DNA from 3 places in the Thermoanaerobacterium calidifontis genome. Region 1 is predicted to be linked to each of the others. Evidence: riboswitches for the same ligand, from Rfam matches in the RefSeq annotation. Region 1 holds a riboswitch; each other region holds the start of a gene.
The links. A riboswitch is a leader RNA that binds a small molecule or an ion and turns the genes downstream of it on or off. The one in region 1 is predicted to bind S-adenosylmethionine.
Positions count from the first base shown of each region.

Region 2: it holds a riboswitch for S-adenosylmethionine, as region 1 does, so the genes downstream of both, ACZ42G_RS10885 (methionine ABC transporter ATP-binding protein) here and metA (homoserine O-acetyltransferase MetA) in region 1, are expected to answer to the same signal.
Region 3: it holds a riboswitch for S-adenosylmethionine, as region 1 does, so the genes downstream of both, metK (methionine adenosyltransferase) here and metA (homoserine O-acetyltransferase MetA) in region 1, are expected to answer to the same signal.

Region 1 is NZ_AP042436.1:684,667-690,095, reverse strand. It holds gene cysK (cysteine synthase A) at 1-898, opposite strand, end outside; gene copZ (copper chaperone CopZ) at 1,056-1,280, opposite strand; gene ACZ42G_RS03485 (geranylgeranyl reductase family protein) at 1,374-2,519, opposite strand; SAM riboswitch class I at 2,708-2,815, shown strand; gene metA (homoserine O-acetyltransferase MetA) at 2,879-3,796, shown strand; gene ACZ42G_RS03475 (APC family permease) at 3,941-5,293, shown strand; gene ACZ42G_RS03470 (acyltransferase family protein) at 5,329-5,429, opposite strand, start outside.
Region 2 is NZ_AP042436.1:2,078,371-2,083,799, forward strand. It holds gene ACZ42G_RS10875 (hypothetical protein) at 4-204, opposite strand; gene ACZ42G_RS10880 (BglG family transcription antiterminator) at 248-2,332, opposite strand; SAM riboswitch class I at 2,546-2,646, shown strand; gene ACZ42G_RS10885 (methionine ABC transporter ATP-binding protein) at 2,723-3,745, shown strand; gene ACZ42G_RS10890 (methionine ABC transporter permease) at 3,732-4,409, shown strand; gene ACZ42G_RS10895 (MetQ/NlpA family ABC transporter substrate-binding protein) at 4,424-5,269, shown strand; gene spoVB (stage V sporulation protein B) at 5,302-5,429, opposite strand, start outside.
Region 3 is NZ_AP042436.1:2,180,048-2,185,476, reverse strand. It holds gene ACZ42G_RS11475 (phosphodiester glycosidase family protein) at 1-502, opposite strand, end outside; tRNA gene ACZ42G_RS11470 (tRNA-Pro) at 824-899, shown strand; tRNA gene ACZ42G_RS11465 (tRNA-Val) at 905-980, shown strand; tRNA gene ACZ42G_RS11460 (tRNA-Tyr) at 1,027-1,112, shown strand; gene ACZ42G_RS11455 (peroxiredoxin) at 1,336-1,836, shown strand; gene ACZ42G_RS11450 (rubrerythrin family protein) at 1,856-2,359, shown strand; SAM riboswitch class I at 2,488-2,589, shown strand; gene metK (methionine adenosyltransferase) at 2,665-3,852, shown strand; gene ACZ42G_RS11440 (HD-GYP domain-containing protein) at 3,962-4,564, opposite strand; gene ACZ42G_RS11435 (hypothetical protein) at 4,800-5,372, shown strand.

The DNA of each region.
Region 1 (5,429 bases):
CTCCTGTATCAGGAAGCAATACGACTATCGTCTTGCCTTTGTTTTCTGGCCTCTTTGCAATCTGAGTCGCTGCAAATGCGGCTGCACCTGATGATATGCCAACTAATAAGCCTTCAGATTTTGCCAATGCCCTTGAAGTTTCAAATGCTTCATTGTTCTTGACTTGGTATATTTCATCAATGATCTCTCTATTCAAAACATCAGGCACAAATCCAGCTCCTATTCCTTGTATCTTATGTGGTCCAGGTTTTCCACCAGATAAAACTGGAGAATCAGCAGGCTCAACTGCTACAATCTTTACATCAGGTTTTCTTGATTTTAAAACTTCACCAACGCCTGTTATTGTCCCACCTGTGCCAATGCCTGCAACAAATATGTCTACATTGCCATCAGTGTCTCTCCATATTTCTTCTGCTGTCGTCTTTCTGTGTATCTCTGGATTGACGGGATTTTTAAACTGTTGCGGTATAAATGCATTGCCATACTGTTTAGCCAACTCTTCAGCTTTTCTTACAGCTCCAGACATGCCTTCTGGACCAGGTGTCAACACTATTTCAGCGCCAAGCGCTTTAAGCAAATTTCTTCTTTCAATGCTCATGGTTTCAGGCATAGTCAATATTAATCTGTATTTTTTAGCCGCTGCAACAAAAGCCAATGCTATTCCTGTATTGCCGCTTGTTGGCTCAATTATAACAGTGTCTTTATTTATAAGCCCTTTTTCTTCTGCATCCTTTATCATAGCATATCCGATTCTGTCCTTCACACTGCTTAACGGATTAAAATACTCTAATTTTGCTATAAGCCTTGCTTCAAGGTTATTTTCTTTATTGTAGTTTGACAATTCTAATAGCGGCGTATTGCCTATTAAATCCGTTAGATTTTTTGCAATCTTTGACATTGTATCCTCTCCTTTTAAAATATACTATTCCGATTGGATTTTATGTAATTATTATATATCAAATGAAGCTTTTTGTAAACAGCATTTTTCAATTTTATTATACATTAAACATAAAAAAATAACCGCATTAGCGGTTAATTAATCATATAATAAAATATTAAGCTTCATATCCTGCATCATTTATCGCTTTTTTCATGTCATCTATAGTAACTTTTTTAGGATCGTATGTTACGGTGACATTGGCCTTATCTAAATCTACTGTCGCTTTTGACACTCCATCAAGGCCTTTTAATGCTTTTTCTACAGTCATTTTACAATGATTGCACGACATACCTCTTACATCGATCGTCACAGTTTCACCTTTTGGACCAAATAAACTCATGTTTAAACTCTCCTTTCTATACTCATAAGGGGTATTACCTATACATAGTTTAATTTACCTGAACATGAAAGTCAATTATTTTCTGATAGCATCTCATTCTACTTTGATTTTCGTCTTAGAGTTCATTATGCGCAGTGAATACATTGGAACTTTTACTTTAAAATTCTTATATGTATTATCACCCATCATAATATCTACAAAGTATGATAGCACATTAGGAAAATGCCTTACAGATTTCTCTATGAAGTCCATATTATTGTATGTGAATTGCGCTAATCTGTACGCCCAACCGACATCTGGCACAATTTCTCTGTTTATCCTATATGTATATTCGTCCAATCCACATTCTCCATCGAAATGCTTTTTTATAACGTCAAAAGAGATGTCTGCGGTAAGCAAAGCATTGTATATCCCTTCACCTGTAAATGGATCGGCAAGCCTTGTAGCATCTCCAATTAGTATTATTTTATCATCATTAAATACTCCATCGCTTCCATCAGGAAACGACAATTGATGACCGTAAATTTTACAGTCTTTTATATTTTCGTCCACATTTCCCTCTATCATTTTAGACAGTATTTCCTTTATATTTGAAATCTTATTTAAAAAAGTCCCGACACCAATAGACAATCTATCACCTTTAGGAAATACCCATCCATATCCATATTTTATCGCATTAAAATCCACCACAACTTTTCCTTTTAATCCATCTATTAAGCTACTATCGACATATACTTCGCCTTCAAGTGCTATACCTTTTTTACCGTTTATTAATCTTGTTTTATAAGCCACATTGCTGTTTATCCCATCTGCACCTACTAAAATCTTCGTTTCATACTCGCCTTTGTCTGTCATCACAACAAGACTTTTGCCATTATCATAAAAATCATAAAATGTTTCCCCATCATGTATTTCACACCCGTAATAAGCTGCCATATCGATCAAATATTTGTCAAATTTAACCCTGTCTACCTGATATATTATAGGTTCATCGGTTTGTAAAACAGTCTGTTTGCCGTTTGGAAATTTAAAGACAATTTCATTGGTAATATCTTCTACATATTGGCTTATATCAATATCTAATAACTTATAACACCTTTTCGTTATTCCACCACCGCAAGCTTTGTACCTTGGAAAAACATGCTTTTCTATCAACAATGCCTTATATCCTTCTTTAGACAGCTTTCTTCCTAATGTGGATCCTGCAGGTCCTCCACCTATTATTATTGCATCATACATTTTTTTCACCTCTAAATTCAATTATAATTGCAAAACATACTAAATAAAAGCCACAAATTGGATTATTTTAAGCTATTCATAAACAAACAGTTGTCAATATAAGAATTAGCGAAAAGTGTCCTTCATATTATTGACATCAAACTTCAATAAATATATAATTATTTTAACAATTTAATATCGTAAATCAAAACTCATCAAGAGTGGTGGAGGGACTGGCCCTGTGAAACCCGGCAACCGTCATATTTTATGAAAATGGTGCTAATTCCTGCAAAGCTTATAGCTTTGGGAGATGAGTAGATGTGATTATCTACGCCTCATCTCTGAGGCGTTTTATTTTTTACATTGAAGGAGGTTTGCAAATGCCCATCAATATACCAAATGGCCTACCTGCCATCGATATTTTAGCTAAAGAAAATATATTCGTAATGGCTGAAGAAAGGGCAATTCATCAAGATATACGCCCTCTTAAGATCGCCATCTTAAACTTGATGCCTACAAAAAGTGTGACAGAAACACAGCTATTAAGGCTACTTAGCAACAATCCACTGCAAATCGATCTAAAATTTCTCTATGCAGCATCACACAAATCTAAAAACACTGCGCCAGAGTATTTAGAAGCTTTTTACAAAACATTTGATGACGTAAAACATGAAAAATTTGACGGTCTCATAATAACCGGAGCACCAGTGGAAACTTTGGACTTTTCAGATGTTGATTATTGGCATGAGCTTGAAGAAATAATGGAATGGAGCAAACACAATGTATTTTCAACATTTCACATTTGCTGGGGTGCTCAAGCTGGTCTTTATTACCATTATAGGATTCCTAAATACCCACTGAAAGAAAAAATGTTTGGCGTATTTTTGCATAAGGTTTCCAAAAAAAATGTCGACTTATTAAGGGGATTTGACGACGAATTTTATGCGCCCCATTCAAGATACACGGAAGTCAGAAAAGAAGATATAGAGCTTGTAGATGACCTTGAAATACTTTCTGAATCAGATGAGGCAGGCGTATACATAGTTGCATCAAAATCTGGCAGGCAGATATTTGTGACAGGTCACTCTGAATACGATCCTTTGACTCTAAAATCTGAATACGAAAGAGATTTAAAAAAAGGCATTCCTATAAAAATACCAAAACACTATTTCCCGGGAGATGACCCTAACAATGAGCCAATTGTAAAATGGAGAAGCCATGCAAATCTATTGTTTTCTAACTGGTTAAATTACTATGTATACCAAAAAACACCATACGATGTGAATTCAATTGAATAAATATGATTTATGCAGGTTATAAAACTTGATTTTATATCCTGCATTTTTTATATCATTTTTGCAAAATTATTCATTGACTTTTTCACTTTCCTGTGCTAATTTAATTATGCTATTTCAAAAATTTATAGAAAGGAATTGTACTATATGGACAAAACACAAAAGCTCAAAAAAGACATTGGCCTATTTATCGCCACAGCACTTGTGACAGGTAACATGATGGGTTCCGGCATATTCATGCTTCCTGCTACACTTGCATCTAAATCAGGTCCTGGCGCAACAATACTGGCATGGCTTGTTACAGGCATCGGATCAATATTGTTGGCATTATCATTTGCAAATTTAGGTTCAAGGATTCCAAAAGCCGGTGGCCCGTATGAATACTCAAAATTAGCTTTTGGAGACTTTATAGGTTTTATCAATGCGTGGTTATACTGGAATGGTTCATGGATCGGAAACGCTGCCGTTGTCATTGCAGTTGCCAGTTACTCAAGCGCTTTATTCCCGATTTTATCGCAAAATCATTTAGCCGCTTTTCTGTACACCAGTGGAATCTTATGGATTTTTACGATAATCAATATAATAGGTGTAAAAAAGGCTGGCTCAACTCAAACAACAATAACTGTGTTTGAAGTATGTCTTTTTTTATTCTTCATAATCGTATCAGCAGTACATTTCAAGTCAAGCAATGTAATGCCATTGTTCCCTGCAGGAAAAGGCATGAATACTTTGTCTGCAGCAGCAACTTCAACGCTGTGGGCGTTTGTAGGACTTGAAACTGCGTCAATAACCGCTGAAGAAATTAAAAACCCTGAAAGAAACGTAAAGTTAAGCACCATATTCGGAATATTAATAGCTGTAGTGATGTACCTTGCCATAAACCTTTCGGCAATGGGTGCAATGCCACAAAGCCAGCTTGCAAAAAGTGCTTCTCCAATAGCCGACATCCTCAAACAGTTTTTAGGAAAAAACATTGCGAATGTCATAATAGTAGGCTCTGTCGTAAGTGTGCTTGGCACAACTGTCGGATGGCTTTTATCTACAGCTCGTGTGGCTTATGCGGCTGGTAAAGACAGTCTATTTCCAGAGATTTTTTCAAAAGTACATCCTAAATACAAGACTCCTCACGTATCATTGATCATAGGATCGGTGCTTGTAAATCTGCTATTGCTGATGAACTATACAAAATCTCTGGTTTCTGCGTTTAATTTTATAATACTGCTGGCAACTTTGTCTTTCCTACCTGTGTACGCTTTTACAGCCGCATCTGAAATGATGCTTCTTATAAAAAGAGACAAAAACGTCAGCGTATTAGGCTTTATAAAGAATTCCATTATTCCACTTTTAGGCTTTGCATACGCCATGTGGACAATATACGGGTCTGGAGCCGAGACTGTCATGTACGGATTTATAATGCTTATGTGCGGCATACCCTTCTATATATACATGAAGTACAAAAATAACTCAAAGCTAAACGAGATTCGAAAAGTCTTAGAATAATTACAGGCTGCAAAATGCAGCCTTTTTACATCGTTTTAATTTTCTTCTTTTACCGCATTTGCTATAAGTGAAGCAAAATACTTCGCACCACTGGGCTCTAAGTGAACCGCATCGGGTGAAAAGAATGAATCATGTC
Region 2 (5,429 bases), 1.3 Mb from region 1:
AAATTACCTCCTTTTTTTGTTTTTCTTTTTTATTTCATTTTTTAAATTTTTGTCATACAATTTAAGCATCCTTATCATGTACGCTTGTATAAGGGCAATTCCCGCAATGAAAAATGCACCAAACAAAAGAATCTCTAAGCCATGTGCAAATGTATCATTTATCATAGAATACACAGCAGTTGCAATCCACACCAAGGACAGCATCGTATAGAAAATTTTTCGTTGCTTTACCGAAATACTAAACATTTTAATCACCTACAAGATTTCTCTTTATTTCATCGTAATACTTATCCATCAAGGCCTTCTTCACAAATTCCTTCGCCTCATCAATTTTGTTAATCTCATTGAGATTTTTTACCAAGTCTTTGCTTTCAATAAATGAAACACTTAAATCGCCAAGTATCTCTATCCACATCTTGTCGTCATCCGGTGCAACCATTAGAAAAGCTGTCTTTATGATTTCATACTCGTTAATCAAATTTTTCATCTTGACATGGCTTTTCACTTTTCCAAAGACGAGGATTGGCTCCACCAAATCAGATGCTGTACAGTGGTAGATTACAAACCCTTTCCCTGGAAGTATTATCTTCCCAAGGCTTTCTCTTCCCAAAAGCTTATCCTCTATCTGCTTTATTTTCTCATTATTAATTCCATCATTACCAGCAAAATCTTCTAATAGAGAATCTATGATGTCTTTCGAGTTTTTGCCATAGACATCTTTAAGTTTAAGGGAATCGCATAGCTCAATTATCCTTTTGCCATACCACGCAATGTGTTCCAATTCTTTGTACCTGTCGCCTATGACTTTTTTCTCCGAGAAGTCCATTATAAAATCTGTGTTTAAAGCGTCTTTCAGTTTTTTTACGTCTTCATCTAAAAGCAGCGGATTGACTATTATTGTCTCTTTGTCCTTTATGTCCAGCGGAATTGTAGACACTATCAAGTCAATATCATCTCTATCTTTAAAGTCTTTAACTCTCAAGCTGGAAACCGTATCTACAATATTCAATTGTGGAAACATCTGAAGCTTAGATAGAAGCATCCTTGATGTCCCTATGCCGCTGGCACACACGACTAAAATATTGTGCCTTTTCATCATATCGCTTTTTCTTGCTATAGATGCGCCAAAATGCATCGCAATATAGCCAATTTCATCATCAGGCACATCAACATTAAGCTTGTCTTTAATCACATTTGCAATAGATATACATTTTTCAAATAAGCCGCTGTACCGTTCTTTTATGTCATTTATAAGCGGATTTCTAATCGCAAGACCCATGCGAAGTCTAAAGATAGTAGGCCTTAAGTGCGTCTTTAAACCGCTTAAAAGCATCGTATCGCCTTTAAGATCAGTGCCAAATTCATCTTCTGCAATGCTGACCATCTCATGCAGTATTTCATTTAACAGCTCGTCATTTACGTCTTCGGTATTTGCCCTGTACCTTGCTCCTTGTAGATGAATCGTTATATATCCGATTTCATCTTCTGGAATAGAAATATCGAATTCTTCCTCCAGAAACCTGGCAAGCATTTCTGCAAACTTATACTCATCTGACTTCCTAAGCTCATAGAGACTTTCATTACCTATTTTTATCTTTTCGCCTTCTTTTATTCTTTTTAGCGCCAATGCCAGATGCACCGTAAGCCCCATGTAGGAGCTTTCTGCTAATTCGTAATCAAGGGATTTCTCCAATTTTTGTATAGCCTTCTCTATCTTTAAAACCGTATCGTAGTCTATAAGCCTGAGTAATCTATCATTTATGTCTTCACTAAGCTTGTTTATATTATTGTACCCTTTATTTAAAAACTCAATTAGGTCTTTTGTCTCCACATTGTCATACAGAAAATTTATTATGGCCCTTCTTATATTGCTTTCATCGCCTTTTACGTATATGCCAACGCCAGGCTTAGTTACAATTGTAACATTTTGCTTGTTTAGCCACTTATCGATCTCTTTAATGTCATAGCTTATTGTTGCCGTAGTCACATTGTATTCTTTAGCGAAGTACTCAAGTTTTACAGGTTCTTTCATCTGCAAAAGCTCAGATAGTATCAACTTTCGCCTTTTATCAGCGTCAATGCTTGGCCTATAACCTATTACATCGAATTTGAATTTTTCGATATCATTATCAGTTCCTTCTAAGACTAGTACTCCATCGTCATTTTTAAGCTTCAAATTGTATTCTTTTATATATTCATTTATTGCATTTATTTCTCTGTAAACAGTCCTTTTGCTTAACTTGTACAAAACGACGATATCGTCCAAACTGGAAACTTCTTTTGAAATAACCTTTTTGAAGATTTCTAATTGGCGCCTACTTAACTCTTTCATAGATATTTGTCCTTTCGTCTATGACAAATTATTAATAAGTTAACTTATCTTTCATCTTAATTATAATCAATTTATTGATTAAATCAACACAAACTTGTGAATACACTGTCAGATTTATTATGACAAAAATTTAATATTGTCGCATGAAAATTTTGCTTGACTTTTCAACATCCATCCTATATAATCATTTTAACAACTAAAAACGAAATTATTCTCTTATCTAGAGAGGTGGAGGGACTGGCCCGATGAAACCCGGCAACCGGCACGTATGTGCAATGGTGCCAATTCCTGCAGCGATTGCTGAGAGATGAGAGAGGACGAAACCTCTTTCATTGGAGGTTTTTTTTATTGCTTTTTTAAACTACATTTGTGAAAAGAAGGTGAAATGATTTGATCGAAATAAAAAACTTAAGCAAAGTTTACAACACAAACGGAAAAGAGGTAATAGCTTTAAAAGACATCAACTTAACTATACGTGATGGTGAAATTTACGGCATAATGGGTCTAAGCGGTGCCGGGAAATCATCATTGATAAGGTGCATAAACATGTTGGAAAAACCTACATCTGGCAGCATACTGATAAACGGCGTAGAAATGACAAAGCTAAAGCCAAAAGAACTGAGAAATATGAGAAAGAAGATTGGCATGATATTTCAGCATTTCAATCTCCTGATGAACTCTACAGTGTATGAGAACATAGCATTTCCTCTTAAGATCTCGAAAGTCAGCGACTCTGTCATAAAAAAGCGCGTTGATGAGTTGCTGGATGTAGTAGATTTAAAAGACAAAAAATATGCATATCCTTCGCAGTTGTCTGGAGGTCAAAAACAGCGTGTAGGCATTGCAAGGGCTTTAGCAAATAACCCAGACATAATTCTATCTGATGAAGCCACATCTGCTTTAGACCCCACCACGACAGAATCCATTTTAAATCTTTTAAAGAACATAAACAAGCAATACGGAATCACAATCGTGGTGATAACTCACGAAATGTCTGTCATAAGAAATCTGTGCGACAAAGTGGCAGTCTTAGAAGACGGTAGAATAATCGAGGAAGGAAATGTAATAGACATCTTTTCAAACCCTTCAACAGAAACGTCTAAGAGATTTTTAAAAGATATGATAGCTGAACTTCCGCCAGATATATTGCTTGATGACGAAAATCCAAACGAGGAAATCTTAAGATTATCGTTTTTTGGCAGCAGCAGCAATCAGCCTGTCATATCCCACATGATAAAAAATTTTGATGTTGAAGTTAATATCATTTCTGGAAATATCGAAAGGGTGCAAAACTTACAAATAGGAAATCTCCTAATAAAAATAAGTGGTGAAGAAAACTCCATAAAAGATGCGATAAAATTCTTAGAAAATAATGGTCTTAGAATAGAGGTGCTTAAAAATGGTATCGTCTAATACATTGCAGTATTTGTTAAACTTGTGGCAGCTTATGGAAGAGCCTCTTTGGGAATCTTTATACATGGTATTTTTCTCAACGCTTTTCTCAGTAATCATAGGAATGCCTCTTGGCATAATACTCGTCATAACTGATAAAGGTCATATAAAGGAAAATCTAAAGTTAAATCAGATATTAGGTACTGTGATCAATGTCATGAGATCTGTGCCATTCATAATTCTCATAATCGCGATCTTCCCATTGGCAAGGCTTATAGTTGGCACAACTATAGGACCTACTGCATCCATAGTGCCACTGTCCATTGCAGCGGCACCATTTGTGGCAAGAGTTATAGAGTCATCCCTAAAAGAAGTAGACTGGGGCGTCATTGAAGCATCTATATCAGTTGGCGCTTCAATACCACAGATAATATTTAAAGTCATGATTCCAGAATCATTGCCATCGCTTGTACTGGGAATAACCCTTACAGTGATAAACATCTTAGGGTATTCTGCTATGGCAGGTGCTATCGGAGGAGGTGGTTTAGGAGATCTCGCTATAAGATATGGGTATCAAAGGTTTCAGACAGATGTGCTTATTGCCACAATCATAGTCTTAATAATTTTTGTAGAAATCGTGCAAAGAATAGGAAACTATCTCGCAAAAAAAGTTGATAAAAGATGAAAGGATGGTATGTAATGAAAAAATCATTGTTACTTCTCACGCTTATATTAACATTTGCATTTATCTTATCAGGATGCACAAAGTCCAACAATGTATCCACTGCGTCCAATGCAAACTCAAATGCAGATAGCTCTAATAAAACGACGAAAATAGTCGTTGGCGCAACGCCAAACCCACACGCAGAAATACTTAACGTAGTAAAGCCTATCCTGGCAAAAGAAGGCGTAGATCTCGAAATAAAAGAATTTACAGATTATGTGACGCCAAATACTGCACTTGTCGACAAGCAAATCGATGCAAATTTCTTCCAGCACGTTCCGTACCTTGAGGACTTTGAAAAGAAAAATAATGTAAAATTAGTCCCATTAGTCAAAGTGCACGTGGAACCGATGGGCGCATATTCAAAAAAGATAAAATCAAAGGATGAGTTGAAAGATGGCGCAACAGTAGCTGTACCAAATGATGCCACAAATGAAGGAAGAGCACTGCTGCTACTGCAAAAAGAGGGACTAATCAAGCTAAAAGATCCAAATGGCCTTACACAGACTCCGAGAGACATCGTAGATAATCCAAAGCACCTAAAAATTGTAGAGCTTGAAGCACCTCAGCTTCCAAGGACACTTCAAGATGTGGATTTAGCCATTATAAACACTAATTTTGCATTAGAGGCAAACTTAAATCCTCTAAAGGACGCAATTTTTATGGAAGACAAAAATTCTCCTTATGCTAATGTATTAGTCGTAAGGGAAGACAATCAAAACGATCCAGCGATACAAAAGTTGGCAAAAGCCTTAAATTCTGATGAGGTCAAGAAATTTATCGAAGACAAGTACAAAGGCGCTATAGTTCCAGCTTTTTAACATGAGAAAAAACCCGTTTTAAGCGGGTTTTATTATTTATTTCTGGAAAATATCAGTCTGTTTAAGTCCTCCAAGTATGGAAGCTTCACAAGTTGACATGATATAATGTACACTAAAAATCCCGATAATACTGTAATAGACATTGTAATCCATTCGTTCG
Region 3 (5,429 bases), 1.2 Mb from region 1:
GAACTTGACTGCCGTCAGGTAGTGTTATGCTAAGAGAAGTGCTTTTCCAATATCCTATTGATGGAACATTGTTTTTATCTATGGCAAATGTGGCGTAATTCCCTTGATAGTATGGGACAGTTAAAAGATTTCCGTCTTTAACTGATGCTCCTACGATAAACCCTTGCTTCGTGTCAAAAAAATCACCATTTACTGCGGCTATAGCACCGTTTCCATTTGCCATGTCTTCTACATCCATTCTGTCTTTAAAACCAGATGGATTAAAAATGGTGGATATTGATGTGTTACTGTCGCTTAAGTCCACATCCAAAACATTGATATTGATGAAACCATCTGTCGTAAAATATGTAATGTTTTTTTCTGTAACACCTTTACTTAATATTTGCTGGCTTTCATTTGAAGTTATTACGGTGTAAGCATCTGCAGCAATACCATTCATAAAAACCGATGAAAAAATGATTATTGAAGATATACACATGCTTATAACTTTTCGGTACTTCACGAAAATCCCTCCTATGTATTTAGCAATTGTTCTTTAAAACTTATCTTCGGCAATTTAGCGCGGTTGATAAATTTTCCATACCTATACAACCATATTGTACCTTTTGTATATTACAGCCGTGTTACAATTTCATAAAATAAAAATAAAAACTAATATTATTATTGCCTAAATTGTGTATAATGATTATAAAAGATAAATGGAGCATAAGCGAAAGATATCGAAAAAATGCCAAATTAACTGATGGAAACCGGCTAAAATGAGGAATAATAAATCTTGTGAAATTGATAGATTTCAACTATAATCAAATATGTCGCGAGACGCCGGGGTGTAGCGCAGTTGGTAGCGCACGTGCTTTGGGAGCATGGGGTCGGGGGTTCGAGTCCCTCCACCCCGACCATGATTGGTCGTATAGCTCAGCTGGGAGAGCACCTGCCTTACAAGCAGGGGGTCATAGGTTCGAGCCCTATTGCGACCACCATTTCTATTTGTGAATATTTTTTCTCACATTAAAATAAAATAATCATGGAGGGATACCCAAGTGGCTAAAGGGGGCAGACTGTAAATCTGTTGGCTGGTGCCTTCGATGGTTCGAATCCATCTCCCTCCACCATGAATACAAGGCTAAAGGGCCTTTTTTTATTTTGCCTTTCAAGATTTCCTTATCATAATGATTTTTAAAAACATCGATAAAAAATTTTCCAAATCCTATTGACATAAAAAATAATTGATGTATAATAATACTTGTGAAGGGAAAATAGTTATTAATAGAAATAAAATATTAATAGCTTATCCGATGTGATGATTGACTAAGAATAGATGAGAGGTGGGTACATATGTCGTTGGTAGGTAAGAAAGCTCCTGAATTTAAGTTAGACAGCACAAAAGGTCAAATATCCTTAAGCGATTATAAAGGTAAGTGGGTAGTGCTTTTCTTTTATCCACTGGACTTTTCGTCAGTATGTTCAACTGAGATACCAGAGTTTAATAGGATGAAACCTGAGTTTGACAAGCTCAATGCTGAGCTATTAGGTATCAACACAGATAGCGTTTATTCACACAAGGCATGGATAGATAGCCTCGGTGGTGTTGATTTTCCGCTTTTATCTGATTACAACAAAGAAGTCACGAAGCAGTATGGAATACTTATTGAAGATGCTGGCATAGCATTAAGAGCTGCATTCATCATTAACCCTGAGGGAATTGTTGATTACGAAGTTGTACATGAGCCAGTAATCGGCAGAAATGTCGATGAAATATTGAGAGTGCTTAATGCACTTCAAACAGGTCATGCTTGTCCTGTAGGTTGGAAACCAGGGGACAAAGTATTAGATTAAAAAAGGAGGAGATTTTGAAATGAGAGAAATGACGACAAAAAATCTAAGCGATGCATACGCAGGTGAAAGCCAGGCTCACATGAGGTATCAAATTTTTGCTGATGTGGCTGAAAAGGAGGGTAAGCCAAACATAGCAAAGCTTTTTAGAGCCATATCTTATGCCGAATTAGTCCATGCTACAAATCACTATAAGACATTGGGAGAAGTAAAAGACACAGTATCAAACCTTGACAAAGCTATAGCAGGTGAGACATTTGAAGTAGAAGAAATGTATCCAGCATATAAAGCCGTAGCAGATTTGCAGGAGGAGAAATCTGCAGATAAAAGCTTCAACTATGCTCTTGAAGCTGAAAAGTTACATGCTAAGATGTATACAGATGCAAAAGCAGCGGCACTTAAAAATGAAGACATAGCTATTTCTAAAGTGTACATTTGTCCTGTTTGCGGATATACGGCAATTGATACGGCTCCAGAAAAATGTCCAGTTTGTGGAGCTCCAAGAGATAAGTTTGTTGTTTTCTAAAAGGCATAAAACCCCTTCATTATCATATATTAACTTTAAAGTGCTTGACAGTCGTCAAGCACTTTTTCACTTTCTAATTGACTTATTAGTTGTACTGTGATATTATATTTTAAGTTAAATAAGTGAAACTCTTATCAAGAGAGGTGGAGGGAAGAGCCCTGTGAAGCCCGGCAACCTGTCTTACGACAAGGTGCTAATTCTCGCAGAAGTTTACTTCTGAAAGATGAGGGTGGATGTGCCTCTTCTTTTGGAGAGGTTTTATTTTGTTTTAGGTCTTTTATGTGATTTAAAAAAGGAGGATACAGATGAAAAAGTATTTTACTTCAGAATCAGTTACTGAAGGACATCCAGATAAAATTTGCGATCAGATATCTGATGCTATTGTAGATGAGATCTTAAAAAATGATCCTTATGCGAGGATAGCCTGCGAGACTGCCGTTACAACAGGTATGGTATTGGTGATGGGGGAAATATCTACAAAATGCTACGTCGACATACCAAAAATCGCAAGAAAGGTCATAGAGGAGATAGGGTATACTCGAGCAAAGTACGGTTTTGATGCTGATACATGTTCTGTGCTTACTTCAATAGATGAACAGTCTCCAGATATAGCATTGGGAGTTGATAAGGCACTGGAAGTAAAAAAAGGCATTTCCTACGATGAGCTTGAAGAACAAGGCGCTGGAGACCAAGGGATGATGTTTGGATACGCATGCACAGAGACGCCTGAGCTTATGCCTCTTCCAATATCATTAGCACACAGGCTTGCCCGCAGATTAGCGGAAGTAAGGAAAAATGGCACTTTAGATTATCTAAGGCCTGATGGCAAGACACAAGTGACGATTGAGTACGTTGACGATGTGCCAAAGAGAGTTGACTCAATCGTTGTGTCGACACAGCATTCACCAGATGTGGATCATGATAAGATTGAAAATGACGTAAAAGAGTATGTAATAAAACCCATTGTTCCACCAGAGCTTATTGATGATGACACGAAGATATATGTAAATCCGACAGGGCGATTTGTAGTCGGTGGACCACAAGGAGACAGCGGCCTTACAGGAAGGAAGATAATAGTCGACACTTATGGTGGATATGCAAGACATGGCGGTGGTGCTTTTTCTGGCAAAGATCCATCGAAAGTAGACAGATCTGCTGCGTACGCTGCAAGGTATGTAGCGAAAAACATCGTAGCTGCTGGGCTTGCTGAAAGGTGTGAAGTTCAATTGGCGTACGCTATAGGCGTAGCTACACCATTAGAAGTCAATGTAGATACTTTTGGCACTGGGAAAATATCTGATGAAGAGATATCAGAAATAGTTAAAAAAGTATTTGATTTGAGACCTGCTGCTATTATAAGAGATCTTGATTTAAGAAGGCCTATTTATAGACAAGTTGCAGCATATGGACATTTTGGACGCACAGATCTTGACCTTACATGGGAGAGAACTGACAGAGTTGAGATACTGAAAAAACTTGCTTTCAATAAATAATAATTTTAAAGCCCGGAGTTTCCTCCGGGCTTTGCGGCTTGTATATTTATATTTATAGCCGCGATTTTTATAAAAATTGTACGCTCCGCTACTTTTATTATAGCATAAATTAGATGGCGATTCCATTGCTTTCTCTATTTTCTTTTTCGAGAATTTGTGTCTTTGTTTTAACCAAATTTTCTAATGCTGAAACAAGCATTTGGTTGTACTTTGCATCGCACTCTTTCAAATCTTGTATTGCTTCAATAGCATTTTTAGCTTTTCTATACTGTCTATCGTTTGTCATTGCGTCGAAAGAATCACACACTGCTACAATCTGTGCGCCAAATGGAATGATTTTTAGTCCATAAGGATAGCCAGTTCCATCTAATCTTTCGTGATGATATAGCACAGTAGATGTCAAATATGCAAGTGGTGTTAAGGCTTCCAGTATATCGGCGCCGTATTTGGGATGCAATTTCATGACGTCGTATTCCAATTCTGTAAGTTTATCTGGTTTTGCAAGAATACTAATCGGAATCATCACTTTGCCTATATCGTGCAGCAATGCACCCTTGTATATCGTTATTTTTTCCTTTATATTAAGCCGCATCATGTTTGCTACATTGTATGATAACTTTGCGACTCTTATGCTGTGCTTGTACGTCTCGTAATGGTAGTTTTTTAGTGACATCAAAAGATGCGACATCAGTTTTTCTTCATCATAATTCATCTCATTTTTCCCCTTTTTTCGACAATTAATATTATATTATAATTTTTTGTACCAGTCAATAATTTCATGCATTGTAATAAAATTCAAAAAAAAAAAAAAAAAAAAAAAAAAAAAAAAAAAAAAAAAAAAAAAAAAAAAAATTCGGAAAATTTTTAAACGCATATCCATATATTGACTTTGAAGTTGTTATTTTATATAATAAGTACAAACATTAGTTCGTAAAGGAGTAATGGAGATGAAGGATTTTGATATACCTGATGTCTACATTGCCATATTGCCTTGTTATCTTGATGATTACGGAGATGGGACGGAATTAATAGACTTAAATGGCAATGTATTGCATATAAAATCCAGTGTCAAAAGTTGTCTAAAGAGGACTTTGAAAAAGTATGCTGTAGATTTAAGTGCCATAAAAGAAAAGTACGCCAAAAGCCTTGGCATTAAAAATACTTTTCCAATTCCTATAGCTTCTAACTTTACGCTTGTGCAATTAAAAGTTAGAATTCCAAAGGTGGCAAAGGATGTATCTTACGGATATGTATGCTATGAGAAGATAAAAGAGATAGAGGAGCATTCTACGTATTGCATTGTAAATCTTGGTGACGCTAAGATAAAAGTATATCAAAAGAAGATTACGATCGAGAAGCACTTGAGAGATGCTGCCATGATAAAGACTTTTTTTGCTAATTTAAGTCCATTAAACTTTGAAAGTAACAGATCTATGTATAACCTACCAGCAACGAAAGCAGACATAGCTCTTTTGTATGAAGAAATCGTGAAGATAAAGTACAAAATTGAAAAAATATGATGCGCGCTTCAAATATCTATGAAAATAATATACAATTGTAGATAGAAAATAAAAAAG